2 regions of the Anaerobacillus sp. CMMVII genome follow, and region 1 is predicted to be linked to the other one. Evidence: predicted binding sites of a transcription regulator. Region 1 holds the regulator's gene; the other holds the start of a gene.
The links. Region 1 encodes Rex, which represses fermentation and respiration genes when NADH is low (regulators of the CRP and FNR family bind a similar motif). Its sites were predicted from a motif close to TTGTGAAATATTTCACAA; they were not measured.

Region 1 (8,748 bases):
AAAGCATCGACACCACGAAGCATTGCGCGACGTGCGTCTTCGCTAAATCTAATTTCTTTTGCCATATTCTACTCTACCTCCTAGTTTTCTATGTAGTAGGAACAACCCTACCTATGTTTAAAAACTAATCTTCTGCAAGCTACTTTCATAGCTTATTTGTTTTCTAATAGAAGTATGATTAGTCTACGATCGCTAATACGTCGTTTTCACGAAGGATTAAGTATTCTTTACCATCAAGTTTAACTTCAGTGCCTGCGTATTTAGAGAAGATTACTTTATCTCCTTCTTTTACTTCTAACGCAACTCGCTCGCCGCTCTCTAGGACACGTCCAGAACCTACAGCAACAACACGGCCCTCTTGTGGCTTTTCTTTCGCTGTATCAGGAAGTACAATCCCGCTAGCAGTTTTTTCTTCAGTTTCAACTTGTTCAATCACAATACGATCACCTAATGGCTTTAACAAGGAAAACAACCTCCCTCATCGAAATGATTTTTAGTTGTTAGCACTCAAACAGTATGAGTGCTAACACAATTCCTATAATAATCATTTCAATTCTATTTTGCAAGTATTTTTAATAATTTTTTTAGAAAAACTTGGCTTTTTCACCCTAAAGAAAATCGACTAAAAGTAACATGTCTTGTTGAAATTTACAGAAATATGTACATTCTCTTTATGGTAAAAGTTAGCTTTTCTTAAACGATCATGAAAGATAGTATTAGAAAAATTATCCTTCATTACTTTTGACTTTTTGGAGTATATTTATACAGAGCATTTTTTTATATTTCTTCAGAGGTTCTAAAACAAAGAAATGTGGATTCTATGGTACAATGTAGGATGGAAAATGTGGAATTTGAAGTTACACAAGCCATTATATTCTACATTCTGAATTTTACATTTTAAAAAGGAGTTTTTGTATTGACGAGACGATATTGGTTAGTCCTACTAACTTACATTTTGATGCAATTATCTGCAATTATCGGTGTACCTGTTTTAATGTTAATGGGAATGGATAAAAACCAAATTCCAGGAGTTTGGACGATCTTCAGTTTTTCGGTTGGTTTTATCTTAATTTTATTTCTATTAAGACAAGACATGGCAGAACGTCATTTGAATCAGGAACGCAGCTCAAAAAGTGATGCAATTGTTTGGTCAATTGCCGGAATTTTCATGGCTTTTATGGCCCAATATGTTGCAGTACTTATTGAGATTTCTGTATTTGGAATTGAGCCGGGTTCTGAGAATACCGAAATGATTGTTGAATTGGCGAAAGCCACGCCTGCACTCATGTTAGTAGTCGCAGTTATTGGTCCTATCTTAGAGGAAATCATTTTTCGAATGATTATTTTTGGTAGCTTATATAAACGATTTAACTTTTGGATCGCTGCGGTAATTAGTTCAGTCATCTTTGCTGCTGTTCATATGGATTTTGAACACCTGTTAGTTTATACATTTATGGGAATTGTCTTTGCTTTCCTTTATGTAAAAACAAAACGAATTATCGTTCCGATTATGGCCCACGTGGCATTAAATAGCTTTGTCATGATCGTACAGGTTATTTTTGGAGATCGTCTAATGGAACTTCAAAGAAAACTAGAGGAAATGCAAGGCTTTATTGGAGGACTACTATAAATGAGATCACCATTATTTTGGGGTACCGCCTATCTTTTAATGGGAGCTAGCTTTGTCTTCTTTGCCATTCAGCAAAGAGGTCGAACTGGCGAATGGGACCTCTTCACCATTGCCTTAATGGCTATCGCTACATACGACTTTGTGATAGCAATCCGGTACTTTACGTTTAAACCAAAAGCACAAGATAAATAGGGAAAGCGAACCTCGCGTTCGCTTTTTTTTACAATTAAAGGGTCTCAATATTTAATTTTACTTGAAGTGCCTCAACGCATTTTTCTTTTCATTCCACTAGAAATATCGGACTTATATCTCTTTAAAACAACAAAAAAACGGAGTAATATTCCATACTCCGTTCGTTGCTTATCTTTTCCCTTTTTTATTTAGGTTTAAGCTGTGAACTCTCCTCCACACCTTTTACACTAATAGCTCCCAATCCTTCAACACTGGCTGGTAGCCTTTATCTCGTATCATTTGTTGAACTTCTGCTAATGATCGTTCATCTGAGATTTCAAATTGTGCTGTACCAGTATCACATTGTGAATAGCCACCAACCTCAGTACTAGCACCTGCTGACATCTTCGTGACACCTAAGTATATAAGATTGTCTCTCAATTCTTGAGGTTCCCTTGTCGATAATGTAATTCCTGCTCGCGGTAAAAATAATCTAAATGCTGTAATCGCCTGAACAAGGTGACGATCCTCGACAATAGATCTTGGTTGATAGTCACCAAGATGTGGACGAATTCTTGGTAAGGATAAACTGATTTCTGCATCTAAATATTTTCTTTGCAAGTATCTTGCGTGCATAGCTGCAAAAAAGGCTTCTTTTCTCCAATCATCAAGACCTAAAAGAGCTCCAACATTAATTTGGCGAATGCCTGCTTCACACCCACGCTCAGGGGTATCCATTCGATAACGATAATCACGTTTTGGACCTTTTACGTGAACAGATTTATAGATTTCTTCATTATATACTTCTTGATAAACGGTAAGGCCGTCTACCCCCGCTTCAGCTAACTGTTTATATTCATCAGTATCTAAAGGGTTAATTTCAATAGCTACCGATGGAAAATACTTTTTCAGTACTTTCACAGCCTCAACAATATATGAAACAGGCGTAGATGTTTTGGACTCACCTGTTAACACTAAGATGTGCTTCAAACCTAGGTCTGCTAATGCTTTCGCTTCAACTTCAATTTGTTTCATTGAGAGCTTGCTACGTTGAAATTGGTTCGTCACACTAAAGCTACAGTAAGTACAAAGGTTCACACAATGGTCAGCAATATAAATTGGGTTAAAAAGTAAAATGGTTTTTCCAAAATGCTGAACTGTTAATTCATGAGCTTTTTGAGCAATATCCTCTAATAACCCTTCAGCCGCGGGTGATAACAGCACAAGTAAATCTTCAGGGGTCATTCGTTGCTTTGCCAAAACTCTCTTAACATCTATTTCAGTAAAGCCTTGAAAATAACTCTCAAAAGGCAATTCCTTTAACTTTTCATATTCATAATAAAAACTCACGGTAAAACCCCTCCCTAGTTTTGAGTTATGAGGGTTGAGTTATGAGTTATTTTAGGCTTTGCTTCGAAGCATTCCGGTTCACAACTCTTAACTCTTAACTCAAACCTGCAAATTATATTGATAAAAATCCTGTCAGTGGTGATGACGCTCTTGCTTGTCTAGCTACACTTCCAACTCCTGATAGATAAGCTGTTCGGCCTGCTTGAACTGCTGCTTTGAAGGCTTCTCCCATCGCTACTGGGTCACCAGCCGTTGCGATCGCTGTATTGACTAATACTGCGTCTGCCCCCATCTCCATTGCTTCACAGGCTTGAGATGGTTTACCGATCCCGGCATCAACGATTACTGGCTTTTCGCATTCTTCAATTAAGATTTGTATTAACTCTTTTGTTTTTAGACCACGGTTTGTGCCAATTGGTGCTCCTAGTGGCATAACTGCCGCAGCTCCTACTTCTTCTAACTTCTTTGCTACCATTAGGTCAGGACTCATGTAAGGTAAAACAATAAATCCTTCACTTGCTAAGATTTCCGTTGCTTTAATTGTTTCATAGTTATCTGGCAATAAGTATTTTTGATCTGAGATTACCTCAATTTTTATCCAGTTACCCATGCCCGCAGCGCGAGCAAGTCTTGCAATGCGAACCGCTTCTTCTGCTGTTCTAGCTCCTGAAGTGTTAGGTAAAAGAATCATCTCTTTTGGTATATACTTCATGATGTTTTCTTGGCTTGTTTGAAAATCAACACGGCGCATCGCCACAGTTATTACTTGTGATTTTGAGGAACTAATTACCTCTGGAATGAGCGCATCGTTATTAAATTTACCTGTTCCGATTAATAATCTACTATTTAGCTCTACTCCACCAATATTCAATAAATCTTTTGCCATTTTTTCTCCTCCTAAGGGTTGTTTTTAAACATGAAAAAAGCCACATCATCTAGATGCGGCCTTAAAGACATGTAAAGATCAAACTTACAATCACAGTCTTCCCTCCGCTGGCATGATCCAGATCAGGTTCACGGTCTGTGACGGAATAGTCATCCTCTCAGCCTAGTCCTCTAGGCTCCCGTAGCTGTAAAACATATTATTTTGTTTATCATACCATAGTTTTCAAAACTTTCTATACTAAATCGTTTTGAAATTAATATTTTTCCTACGCCGATAATGTTGTTTTACGTTCTTGTTTTTCAGAAGCTCTGCCTATTAGCAAACCTAGTGGTATCGTTAGAATGGCGATTACCCCTAAAAGCAAAAACCCTTCATTAATCGCTTGTAAACTTGCTTCTTCCATTGTCCCGACATTAGGAAATACTTGCACTTTACGAACCTCATAATAGATTGAGATAAAGACGATCCCTAGAGCTGAACTAATTTGCCTTAAGACGTTGTTCATTGCTGATCCTCTAGAAATAAATTTTTCTGGAATGGCATTCATTCCGGCAGTTGTCGCAGGCATGGTTGAGAAGCCTTGACCAATTCCTCGCAGTGCCATGAGTAAGAAAATCATAGCTAAAGAGGTTTCCATTGTTGTAAATCCTAAAGCAATTGTAGGGACAGCGATCATGACTAGACCACTAGTAACAACAAGTAATGGTCCTTTTCGATCGAGAAGTCGGCCTCCAATGGTCATAAATATGCCGGTGAAAAGCGCCGCTGGTAAAAATACTAGGCCTGTGACTACCGGCCCTAACCCGTACACATGTTGAATTAATAAAGGTATTAGAAAGATTCCTCCGAATAACGCTAATGAGGTTGAAATTGAAATCCAGACACTATATGTGTAAGCCTTGTTTTTAAAAATTGATAAATCTAATAATGGCTGCTCTTGATGGTTTTCAATTTTTACGAAGAGATATAGCGAGACTATTCCAATAATTATTAATGTAAGATTTAGAGGTTGTATTAGATGCTCTATTGCTGAAACTCTCCCTAATGCATATAGGATTGCTCCTACTCCCACTGTTACTGAAGCAAATCCCCATTTATCGAAGGTAATTCCTTGGACTCTGTTTGTATTTTTTAAGTACATTGCACCAATCAAAATTCCTAAAGCCCCTGTTGGTACGTTAACTAAAAAGAGCCACTGCCAACTGCCAGATTCAATAATAAATCCACCAATCGTAGGCCCAATCGTAGGCGCCATCATCGCTGCAACGCCCCAGATACCTGTGGCAAGTCCCCGCTCATGTCTTGGAAATACTTCAAAGATAAGTGCCATTGATAATGGCATCATAATTCCACCAGCGATTCCTTGAATGCCCCGGAAAAATATAAGGGAACTAAGGTCCCAAGAAAACGAGCCTAAAATAGAGCCGATGATAAAGATTACTAAACCGCTCAAATAAAGCTTTTTCTTTCCGAATTTATCTCCTAAGTAGCCGGTTAATGGCATGGTTATTCCCATCGTTACCATGAAGATTGTAATTACCCATCCGGTAGCTACCGCATCAGCTTCAAATACCTTCATCAAATGGGGAACTGCCGGATTTAACATGCTGTTGTTTAAAATAATTGTAAAAGTTCCTAATAATACTGCTATCACTACAAGCCATTTTTCAGGAAACAATTTTCTCATCTGTAGAATCCTTTCGTTTTTCGAAATATATTTTTAATCATACCATGAAAAATGAAATTTTAGTATAGAAGGGTTTAATAATCAAGGATTTTTTTACCAGTCATTTATAAAGAAGAAAAAACCCTAACTATCAGATTTACAATACTGAAGGTAAGAGTAATTGGATTGAACGTCTTTGTTATCTCCGTAGCCAAATTGATTCTATAATAAAAAAGGGTTACCACTGTTTAGACATGTGATAACCCTTTCATTGTATTTCGTGCAGGTACGACTCTTACATTGGATAATGCTTAAGAAAATAAATTAATGACTGAAGTTCAACCGATAGATCAATATGATGAACTCGGATGTTCTTTGGTACTGATAGTCTGGCTGGTGTGAAATTCAAAATTCCTTTTATACCACAAGCAACCAAACGATCTGCTACCTTTTGAGCAACGGATGACGGTACAGTTAATATCGCGACTGAAATAGAAGAGTCTAAAACTTTTTCTAAATCATCTAAATGATAAATAGGAACGCTTCCAAGCTCAGTCCCGACTTTATTTTCATCGACATCAAAAGCTAGTTCAATTCTTGTACTATTATTCTTTGAGAAATTGTAATGCAAAAATGCTGTCCCTAAGTTTCCGACACCGATTAGTGCGACATTCGTAACCTCATCCTGGTCTAATGTTTTTCTAAAAAAGGTTAATAGATAATTTACATTGTATCCATACCCCTTTTTCCCAAGTGCACCAAAGTAGGAGAAATCTCGACGAATCGTTGCTGAATCTACTTTTACGGCTTCACTTAATTCCGAAGACGAAACTCTTTGCTTCCCAGACGCTTGTAAATTTTCTAAAAATCGATAATACAAAGGCAACCGTTTTGCCGTTGCTTGAGGAATTTTCGTTTGATCGATATTCATTTTTCTGCCTCCAACCTGTACCTTCAACTAGATAAAGGGCAAAACAAAATCAATGGTTTAGGTGCTCATCCCCACTAATGCAAATCCTCATTTTCTATGTTTCATTGTTTACCAATTCACAAATCCTTGCTAATAACTCCCGGTTTTTCCCCTTTAGTCGGTACAAATGTTAATTGTTTTAGTCTACACTTTTCTCTCTTTTAAAATCTCCGCTTTTTCCACCTGTTTTTTCAACTAAGTATGTAGGTCCAATAACCATTCCTTTATCAACAGCTTTGCACATATCATAAACCGTTAAAGCAACAGCAGAAGCTGCCGTTAAAGCTTCCATTTCAACTCCTGTACTTCCCTTTGTTTTTACTTTTACGTAAATATTAAGCTTGTGATTGTCGTCTTTTGTAGACCAATCAAAGGTAACATCCACGCCTGTTAATGCTAGTGGATGACACATTGGGATCCAATCAGCCGTTCTTTTCGCAGCCATGACTCCTGCAACCTGAGCTACGCCAAGAACATCCCCTTTGCCCATGGATCCTTCTTTAATTTTTGTATAAATTTCTGCACTTACTTCAACACTAGACTTTGCTAAAGCTGTTCGAACCGTCTCATTCTTTTCAGAGATATCGACCATTTTTGCGCGTCCTTGTTCATTAAAATGAGTAAACGATGACATTTCAAATGTCCCCTTTCAATTCATTACAAATATATTGTACACCATTTTGTCAAATTTGTAATCGTTTCATAAATTGTAACGAAAATGAAATAATTCTCTTTTTTTAAGGGCTCTTTTCAAGAGTAATTCAATTTATAATCCATATTTGGTGTCTAAAGCCTTCAAATGTTAGAAAGGCTTCCCCGATAACTTAATATCTCTTCATTACTAGCTGTCTTAATGTTACTATCTTGAGGAAATAGCACTTACCTAATATTATTATCCATTCAACCGACGTTTGTTTTTTGGGGGATAAAAGTATTATTTGCTTGTCCATATTTGATTACGGTACACTAACGGTATGATTATAATTGTTTGTGCGTTAGATTGCTACTTAATGTTAGGGATGATGATAAATGATACTTTTACAATGCGTTCAATTGACAAAATCGTTTGGTGCTGAACCAATATTATCGAATATAAAATTAGAAGTCCAATCAAAAGATAGAGTGGCGATTGTTGGCCGAAATGGTGCCGGAAAATCGACGCTATTAAAAATTATTGCCGGAAAACTCTCCTATAATTCAGGGGATATTATTATACCTAAGGACGTTACTTTGGGCTACTTAGCCCAAGATACAGGCTTGGAATCTACGAAATCAATTTGGGATGAGATGCTTGCTGTTTTTGAACCACTAATTAAGATGGAAAAAGAGCTTCGAAGCTTAGAAACAAAAATGGCAGATCCCAATTGTATTAATAATGAAAAAGTATATGAAAAGTTATTATCAGATTACGATCTTCTTTCAGAAACCTTCAAAGAAAAAGGTGGTTATAAATACGAAGCAGATATCCGTAGCATCTTATCTGGCCTTCACTTTTCTGATAAAGACTATTCTACAAAAGTATCAACGCTAAGTGGCGGGCAAAAAACCCGACTTGCTTTAGGAAAACTTCTATTGACTCGTCCTGATATTCTCATTTTAGATGAACCGACAAACCACCTAGACATTGAAACACTTTCTTGGTTAGAACAATATCTCCTTCATTATGAAGGTGCAATTTTAATTGTCTCCCATGACCGCTATTTCTTAGATAAAGTGGCTAATGTGGTATATGAAATCTCAAGAACGAAAACGACAAAGTTTTCTGGGAACTATAGCTTTTATCTAGACGAAAAAGCGAAGCGCTACGAAATTGAAATGAAGCAATATGAAAAACAGCAGGGTGAAATAGAAAAACTTCAAACGTTTGTCGAACGCAACATTGCAAGAGCCTCGACAACCAAGCGAGCCCAGAGTCGGCGGAAGCAACTCGAAAGAATGGAACTCTTAGACCGCCCACAAGGCGATGAGAAATCTGCACGCTTTTCATTTGAAATAATGAAGCAAACTGGAAATGATGTCTTAAGAACCGAGCAGCTTGCTGTTGGATATCCAAATTCCAAACCATTATTTGAAGA
Region 2 (8,748 bases), on a different contig from region 1:
TTTAACAGAAGCAGATGTCTTTGATAGGGGAGAAACACTAGACTTTCCGGATTCAGTAGTAGAATTTTTCCAGGGGTATTTGGGTCAACCTTATCAAGGTTTCCCTAAGGATCTTCAAAAAATTATTCTAAAAGGAAGAGAAGAGATAATAGGAAGACCTGGTGAAAGCTTACCAGCAGTAGATTTTGAATTAATGAAAAGAGAGCTATTTGAGAAACTAAATAGACAGGTAACTGACTTCGATCTACTTTCATATGCAATTTATCCAAAAGTGTACTTAGATCATCAACGTTTTTATGAGCAGTTTGGTGATGTATCAGTTCTTGATACGCCAACCTTTTTATATGGTTTGCGCTTAGGGGAAGAAATAGAGGTTGAGATTGAACAAGGAAAAACGTTAATTGTTAAGTTAGTTTCGGTTGGGGAAGCACAAAAAGATGGAACTCGAGTGATTTATTTCGAATTAAATGGACAGCCAAGGGAAATCGTTATTAAAGATCAAAACGTTGAGACAACAGTCATTGCGAAAACGAAAGCCGATCAAGCAAATCCAAATCATATTGGAGCAACAATGCCTGGTACTGTTGTGAAAACCCTGGTTGAAAATGGGGATAAAGTTAAAAAAGGAGACCATCTCATGATCACTGAGGCAATGAAGATGGAAACGACAGTTCAAGCACCCTTTAATGGGGTTGTAAGTCGTGTTTACGTACAGAATGGAGAAGCAATTCAAACAGGCGATTTACTTATTGAGATACAAAAGTAACAAACAAAAAAACGGGCTCTTCAGCTCGTTTTTTTTGAAAGATAAGAATGTATAAAATTTCAACGTAATAACTGTCTAGCTCCACCGCCCAGCCCCTCGAGGTCAAATAACCTTCGAGAATAAAAGTGAAAGAGCACACTTTTTTTCTCGAAGAACATTTGCTAGTCGGGGCTTAACAGGGCGCTTGCGCTTTTCTTGTGTACTATAATTTAAATGAAAATTTTCTTTAAAAATAATTTTAATCCACCTAGTTTCAAATAATAGCGCCATTCTGTTACTTTCTTTAGGAATGAAGCAATTCGTCCTTTAACCCTTTTATTGTAGACGATTCCAGTAGCATTTTTTCTTCCTAATGACATTAGAGTTCCTCTATAAACATAGTTAAAAGGTTTTAGTGATTGTCCCCTAATAAGGGCAACAATGTTTTTAGCGCAGTGTTCACCTTGTTGAATTGCTATTTGGGCAGTAGGGGGCTCTTCTTTCCCATGAACATTGGTGAAAATACTGCTATCACCAATAAAGAAAACATTTTCTTCGTTAGGTACTTGCAAGAATTCATCAATTTTAACTCGACCGTTTACTACGTTGAACCCTGCTTCTGAAGCAATGTGGTGTCCTTTAATACCTACAGTCCAAACGATAGTATTGCCATACAGTTTTTCAGTAGAATTATTTAAAATTACACCGTCTTTTTCGCATTTAACAACTTTCTGGTTTTGTAGAATTTTTATGCCATATTGTTCTAGCACATAAAGTGAATAATTAATAATTTCAGGGTCAAATTCCCTTAATATTGTCGATCCCGCTTCGACACAAGTAATCTTTATTTTCTCCAAAGGCACACCGTACTTTTTAGATAAATAGGGAGCACTATAGGCTAGCTCAGATAGAAACTCAACACCTGTAAAACCACCACCGACAATAATAAAACTTAATAAATGATCATCAGGTTCTGAACTATAGGTCATAAACATACTTTCTATTTGTAACTTTAGTTGGTAAATACTATCAAAATTAAATATGAAATACGCGTGTTCTTTAACCCCAGGGGTTTCAAAAGTCTCTGGGACTGCACCGATTGCTACAACTAAATAATCATAATTAAGGGTTCCATTTTCCAAAAAGATTTTTTTATTATTCTTATCAATACCGATAACATTCTCTTGTTTAAATGTAACGATGTTTGTTTTAATGACTTCATGAATGCCAATTTTAATTTTCTCCGCATCCAAAGTACCTACAGGGGGTTCGTGTAATTTTGTTGTTAGATACTGATAATCTTTATTATTTATTAAGATAATTTCTGCCTCCTCTTTTTTAACTTCTTTTGCAGAGTTGTAGCAGTAATTAATCCCCCATACCCACCACCAAGAATAACAATTTTAGGCCTATTCATAGCTGCACCTTCCTTTATTTATTTTAATGAAAGGCTCTTTTCGTACTAGGGCTATTAAAAAATCAATTGGTCAAATAGTTATTTGTTCCCGTTAGACAAGTTGTAGGTTAGAAAAGATGCCTCTGAGACCTTGATAGATCTTGTCATTTCCACCTATTTTAAAAGCCCAAATCTTTGAGAACATACTCTACTTGAAAAACACTCCTATGCGAAAACAGCCTAATGAAAAGATTTAAGTTTGTGAAATTATTAACAAACTTTTTTCAATATATTCACGAAAGCAAGGTTTATGAACGGCTACTACTAACTTTTTTTTACATATATGAACAATATAGGAACTTTGGCTTATATCTATTGTCTGAAATGAAATTGAAGAATAATCTAAGATAAATAAAGATAAAAGAGAGGTGCTTTACTTGAAATTTGATTTAGTGCTTTTACATCCACCGAGTGTTTATGATTTCCGTAAGAAATCATTGTTAGTTGGGCCAATAAGTGATGTAGTACCATCTTCACCTGTCTTTGAAATGTATCCAATTGGATTAACAAGTATTGCTGATTATTTAGAAAGGTATGGATACCGGGTAAAAATAATAAATCTTGCAAATAGAATGCTATTAAATCCGAATTTTGACGTGGAAAAAAAGCTAAAAAAAATAAAAACAAAAGCGTTCGGTATAGATCTTCATTGGTTGCCACATGCTCATGGGAGTATAGAAATTGCTAAGTTAGTGAAGAAATACCATCCAGATAAACCGGTCTTTTTTGGCGGGTTGTCATCAACGTATTTTCATAAAGAATTAATTAAATCTCCTTATATTGATTTTGTGTTTCGTGGTGATTCTACAGAAAAACTAGTCCATCAGTTGATGGATCAATTAAAAACAGGTGAGGAAAACTACGAAATTATCCCAAATTTAACGTGGAAAAAAGATGATACTTATATATTTAATCCTCATACCTATGTGGCTGATAATATGGATGAGTTTGATATTCCTGGCTATCAATATGTTATTCGTTCTGTATTTAAGTACCGTAATTTTATAGATCCGCTCCCTTATGTAGATTGGTTAAAGTATCCAAACACTGCATTGTTAACTTCAAAAGGCTGTAATTTCAATTGTTTGATCTGTGGGGGTTCAAAAACATCTTATGAGTTAATGTGTAATAGAAGGAACATAGCGATGCGCTCACCAGAAAAATTGGAAAAGGATATTGTTTTTATTCAGAGGTTTAGCCGAGCCCCAATTTTTCTCCTCAATGATATCCGCCAAGGTGGGAAAGAATACGTTTCCGAACTCTTGAACCGATTCAAGCAAAGGGACTTAAAAAATGAGTTGGTATTTGAACTTTTTTATGCTGCAGGTGATGAGTTTTTTGGTGAATTAGATAAAGCATTACCTAAATACAGTATTGAAATTACTTTAGAGAGTCACGATGAAGAATTGCGACGCACCAATGGAAAATTTAATTGCACAAATGAGAAAGTTATAGAAACGATAAAATCAGCGCTAAAATATAACTGTTCGAAAATTGATCTCTTTTTTATGGTAGGAATTCCAGGGCAGGATTATGAAAGTGCTCTAAAAAATGTTGAATTTTGTGAAGAAATTCACTTGAAGTGTAATCAAGATACCAGATTGTCTTACTTTATAGCACCTTTGGCACCGTTTCTTGACCCAGCAAGTCCTGCTTTTGAGAATCCCGAGTTACATGGTTATAAAAAGTTTTGTCATACAGTTGAAGATCATCGAGAGGCACTTTTACAGCCGTCCTGGAAATATATGTTAAGTTATGAAACAGAATTTTTAACAAGAGATGAGATTGTTAGGGCAACCTATAATTCTGCCTTAGCTTTAAATTCTTTTAAGTTTAAATATAAGTTAATCGACGAGAAAACCTATGAGCAGGTAAAAACAAAAATTAATTATTCTTTGGAATTCATAGACAAGATTGATAGAATAATGGAATTGCCTGAAGAGCAGAAAACTTCTGCTTTGGAGGAAATCAAAAATGACGTTAGAGAACTGAACAGCTATAGTATTTGTGGTAAAGACGAACTAAAATGGGAAGTAAAGAAAAACTATGCCAATCCATTATCACTTACTATCGTTGGACTAGAGCTTCTTTTAAAAGATAAAATAAATTCATTAAAAAATATGAAGGAATATTTCAGTTAATTGAAGGTTGCATTACTAGATTATAGAATATGTACACGTTTACGGACTATAAGTAATAAATAAAATTATAGAAAATAAAATAGTAAGGGACAGAGGGTGTATGAACTCCTCTGTCCCTTTTTTTAGCGCGCTTGCGGCTTTTCTTAAGACTTTGATCTAGTTGCAAGCATCAAGAGATAACTTATAGAACCAAATAAGCAAGTAATAATAAATGCGTGGAGCATGGATGAAAATAAGCTCATTGCTGTAAAAACTACATAAGCACCACTTAGTACTTGGATGGTTACAAGTATAAAAGAGATTAGTACGGTATAACGTAGTGCAATTTCTTCTTTATAGTGTCTGTATACATGGACTAATAAAGCTAAAATAACTAGAAACATCACAGCAGCAGCAACTCGATGCCCAAACTGAACTGCAATGTTTCCTCTTAGTGGAGGAATAATTTGCCCATTGCATAGTGGCCAACCTGCACAAGCGAGACTTGAGTCGGTATGACGAACTAGAGCACCAGTATACACAACGATATATAAATATGTGAAAACAAAATAGATGAAGCTCCTGAACTGTGTGGTGATCTTAGTCGCACTTACTCTCGAGGGTTTCCCTTCCTCAAAGACGAGGATGGTTAGTAATAGGACACTTGCAAAAGACACTAATGAGAAACCAAAATGGAGAGCTAATACTGCTGAGGATTGTCCCCACATGACCGCGGCTGCACCTAACAATCCTTGGAAGATAATGAATAAAACTGCAATAATTGCCAAAAATTTTGTTTCACGAACGTGAGGTAACTTTCTCCACATCCAAATTGCTAGAATAATAACCATAATTCCTAAAATACCGGAAACAAAGCGATGACTATATTCAATAATCGTTTCTAGTGTAGTAATTGACTCTGGTATCACTTGTCCGTGACATAGTGGCCAAGAATCACCACAACCTTGTCCTGATTCTGTCTTCGTAACTAAAGCACCTTGGAGTAAAACGATAATCATTCCAATTGTGGTTAGTATGGAAAATATTTTTAAATTTTTATTCAAATTGTTCACCTAACCTTTAGTAAATATGAATTTTACCGTGTACATTGGTCCTTCTCATTTTAAGAACAAAACGGTAAAATGTCAATTTCTATTAGTAAGCATATTATTACCATTATTAAATTAAAAATGTTATTATCTAGGTACAAAAACAAAATTGGAAAATATAAGTGATGAAAATCACAGCATTATCATTTATAATGTGATTATTAAGTTGGTTAACACTAAGAAAATGTTATTTAAGTTGTTTATAGAATAAATAATACATGCTATAATAACTCCTTGAGTGTTTATGACTTTCTCATTTATAGTTTTTCAGTTTTATAGTTTATGGAGGTGAAGATCGTTGAATAAAACTGTATTAGAAGGAGCAAAGGTCCTTGAATCCTCAATTGCTAATACAAATACTTCAAACGTGACTTGGAGGGACTTCCTTGCCTTAACTAAAGTTGGCATTGTTATGTCTAACATGATTACAGCCTTTGCGGGTATGTTTTTAGCAGCTTACTATATGGATATACAATTGTTTGCAAATTTACATCTTGTTATTTTCGGTCTCTTAGGATCAGCATTAGTTATGGCTGGAGCATGTAGTTTAAATAACTATATCGATCGAGATATTGATCACCTAATGGAGCGTACTGTTGATAGACCAACAGTTACTGGGAAAATTCCAGAAAAGCAGGTGTTATTATTTGGGCTACTATTATCTGGTATAGGAATGTTATTTTTATTACTAGCATCCTTAACAGCTGCAGTAATAGGACTTGTAGGACTAGTTTTTTACGTTGTTATCTATACGATGTGGACAAAAAGAACGACATCATTAAATACAATTGTTGGTAGTGTTTCAGGGGCAGTTCCACCATTAATCGGGTGGGCAGCTATTGATCCAGGCTTACATTCGGTTGCGTGGGTACTATTTCTAATAATGTTCATCTGGCAACCTCCTCACTTTTTGGCTTTAGCAATGAAGCGTTGTGAGGAATATCGAAAAGCTGGGATCCCTATGCTTCCAGTAGTATCAGGCTTTGCAGTAACTAAACGTCAAATGGTTTTATATGTTGCAGCACTTATACCAATTTCACTGCTCTTATCACCGACGTTTGGTCCTGTATATACTACAATTGCAGCATTGCTAGGTGGCGGTTGGTTAGCACTAGGAATTGCTGGCTTTGTAATGAAGGATGATATGAAATGGGCTAGATTAATGTTTGTTTATTCATTAAACTACCTAACAATTATCTTTATCCTTATGATTGTTCTCCATGTTGTTTAGACATAAATAATCAAAATAAAAAAAGGGGAGGTTTACAACTTTGATGAAACAACTTAGCAGACTACTCCCGTTAACAGCACTCTTGTTGTTGCTTGCGGGCTGTGGTGAAGTGAATTTAACGGCTCTTGATCCTCAAGGACCAGTCGCAGAGATGCAATTATCACTAATTAAGCTTAGTCTTTACGTAATGATTTTTGTAATTGTGGTTGTGTTTGCTATCTTTGCATTTGTTCTTTGGCGTTATAGAGAGAAGCCGGGTGACACACATATTCCAAAACAAGTCGAAGGTAATCACACTCTAGAAATTATCTGGACAACAGTGCCAATTATCTTACTAATTATTATTGCAATCCCTAACGTCATGGACACGTTTACATTAGCAGATGTTGAACCTGACGAAAACTCAATTACGGTGAACGTAACAGGACACCAATTCTGGTGGGAATTTGAGTATCCAGATCATAATGTAGTCGCTGGTCAGGATATGTACATTCCAACAGGTACTAAAATTATTGTTAATCTTGAAGCTTCTGATGTCATGCATTCATTCTGGGTTCCGGCATTAGCTGGTAAACAGGATAATGTTCCTGGTATTACCAATGAAATGTGGATTAAAGCAGAAAACCCTGGAATTTATAAAGGGAAATGTACAGAGCTTTGTGGTGAAGCACACTGGTTAATGGATTTCAAGGTTATTGCAGTTGAACCTGAAGTTTTTGAAGCGTGGGCAACAAACATGAGTCAGCCAGAGCAAGAGCCTGCAACACAGGTAGCGGAAGCTGGCCGTGAAGTATTCCAAGCTAGCTGTATCGGCTGTCATGCTGTAGGTGGAGTTGGTGGGAATCCGGCTGTAGGTGGTCCTGATTTAACAAACTTTGGTGAAAGAACAGTAATTGCTGGATTTTTAGAATTCAATGATGAGAATTTGGAAGAATGGATTCGTTTTCCGGAAAAAACAAAACCTGGTAATAAAATGCCGGCGTTTAATCACTTAAATGATGAAGAAATGAAAGCTTTAATCGAATATATGAAGGGCTTAAAAGTCCTAGACTAACCGAGAGAAAAGGAGGTAAATATATTGTCGAACTCAGTGGCTATGAAAAAAAGCGCACTTTGGGATTGGCTAACAACGGTAGACCATAAGAAAATTGGAATTATGTATTTGGTTGCCGGTGCATTTTTCTTCGTGTTAGGTGGACTTGAAGCCATGTTAATACGAATTCAGCTAATGTTCCCAGAGTCAAACTTTGTTAGCGCGCAAGCGTTTAACGAGCTAATTACAATGCATGGTACAACAATGATCTTTTTAGCTGCTATGCCATTATTATTTGGGTTTATGAACTTTATTGTACCTTTACAAATTGGTGCAAGAGACGTTGCATTCCCATTCTTAAATTCGCTAGGTTTTTGGTTGTTTTTATCTGGTGGAATCTTGCTTAACCTCAGTTGGTTCTTTGGGGGAGCCCCTGATGCAGGTTGGACAGCATACGTTCCATTATCTAGTGCAGCATATGCAAGTACAGGTTTAGATTATTATGTACTTGGTCTACAAATTAGTGGTGCAGGAACATTAATCGGGGGGATTAACTTCCTTGTAACGATTATTACAATGAGAGCACCAGGCATGACAATGATGAAAATGCCTTTATTTACTTGGAGTACGTTTGTAGCTTCAGCACTAATTTTATTCGCATTCCCAGCTTTAACAGTTGGTTTATTCTTACTAATGTTTGAACGTCTATTCGGCGCTAACTACTTTATTGTTGAAGCGGGCGGTAACGTTGTTATTTGGCAACATTTATTCTGGATATTTGGGCATCCAGAAGTGTATATCTTAGTTTTACCAGCGTTTGGTATCTTCTCAGAAGTACTATCAACTTTTTCGAAAAAACGCTTATTCGGATACAGTGCAATGGTCTTTGCGACGTTAATTATCGGTTTCTTAGGATTTATGGTGTGGGCGCACCATATGTTCACAGTTGGTATGGGTCCTGTAGCTAATGCAATTTTTGCAGTAGCGACGATGGCGATTGCTGTTCCGACAGGGATTAAGATCTTTAACTGGTTACTGACACTTTGGGGTGGAA

Region 2: H1D32_RS16320 (TIGR04190 family B12-binding domain/radical SAM domain protein) is a predicted target of Rex. The motif match lies at 2,401-2,418, and genes of this name have one in related genera.

What each region holds. Positions count from the first base shown of each region.
Region 1 is NZ_JACEHK010000001.1:323,793-332,540, reverse strand. Features, by position in the region: gene groL (chaperonin GroEL) at 1-65, opposite strand, end outside; gene groES (co-chaperone GroES) at 179-463, opposite strand; gene H1D32_RS01825 (CPBP family intramembrane glutamic endopeptidase) at 917-1,630, shown strand; gene H1D32_RS01820 (YdiK family protein) at 1,631-1,822, shown strand; gene thiH (2-iminoacetate synthase ThiH) at 2,045-3,151, opposite strand; gene H1D32_RS01810 (thiazole synthase) at 3,264-4,037, opposite strand; TPP riboswitch at 4,119-4,229, opposite strand; gene H1D32_RS01805 (MDR family MFS transporter) at 4,303-5,724, opposite strand; gene H1D32_RS01800 (redox-sensing transcriptional repressor Rex) at 5,999-6,634, opposite strand; gene moaC (cyclic pyranopterin monophosphate synthase MoaC) at 6,813-7,307, opposite strand; gene H1D32_RS01790 (ABC-F family ATP-binding cassette domain-containing protein) at 7,703-8,748, shown strand, end outside.
Region 2 is NZ_JACEHK010000012.1:47,188-55,935, reverse strand. Features, by position in the region: gene pyc (pyruvate carboxylase) at 1-766, shown strand, start outside; gene H1D32_RS16325 (NAD(P)/FAD-dependent oxidoreductase) at 976-2,058, opposite strand; gene H1D32_RS16320 (TIGR04190 family B12-binding domain/radical SAM domain protein) at 2,579-4,342, shown strand; gene H1D32_RS16315 (COX15/CtaA family protein) at 4,486-5,394, opposite strand; gene cyoE (heme o synthase) at 5,729-6,661, shown strand; gene coxB (cytochrome c oxidase subunit II) at 6,705-7,715, shown strand; gene ctaD (cytochrome c oxidase subunit I) at 7,758-8,748, shown strand, end outside.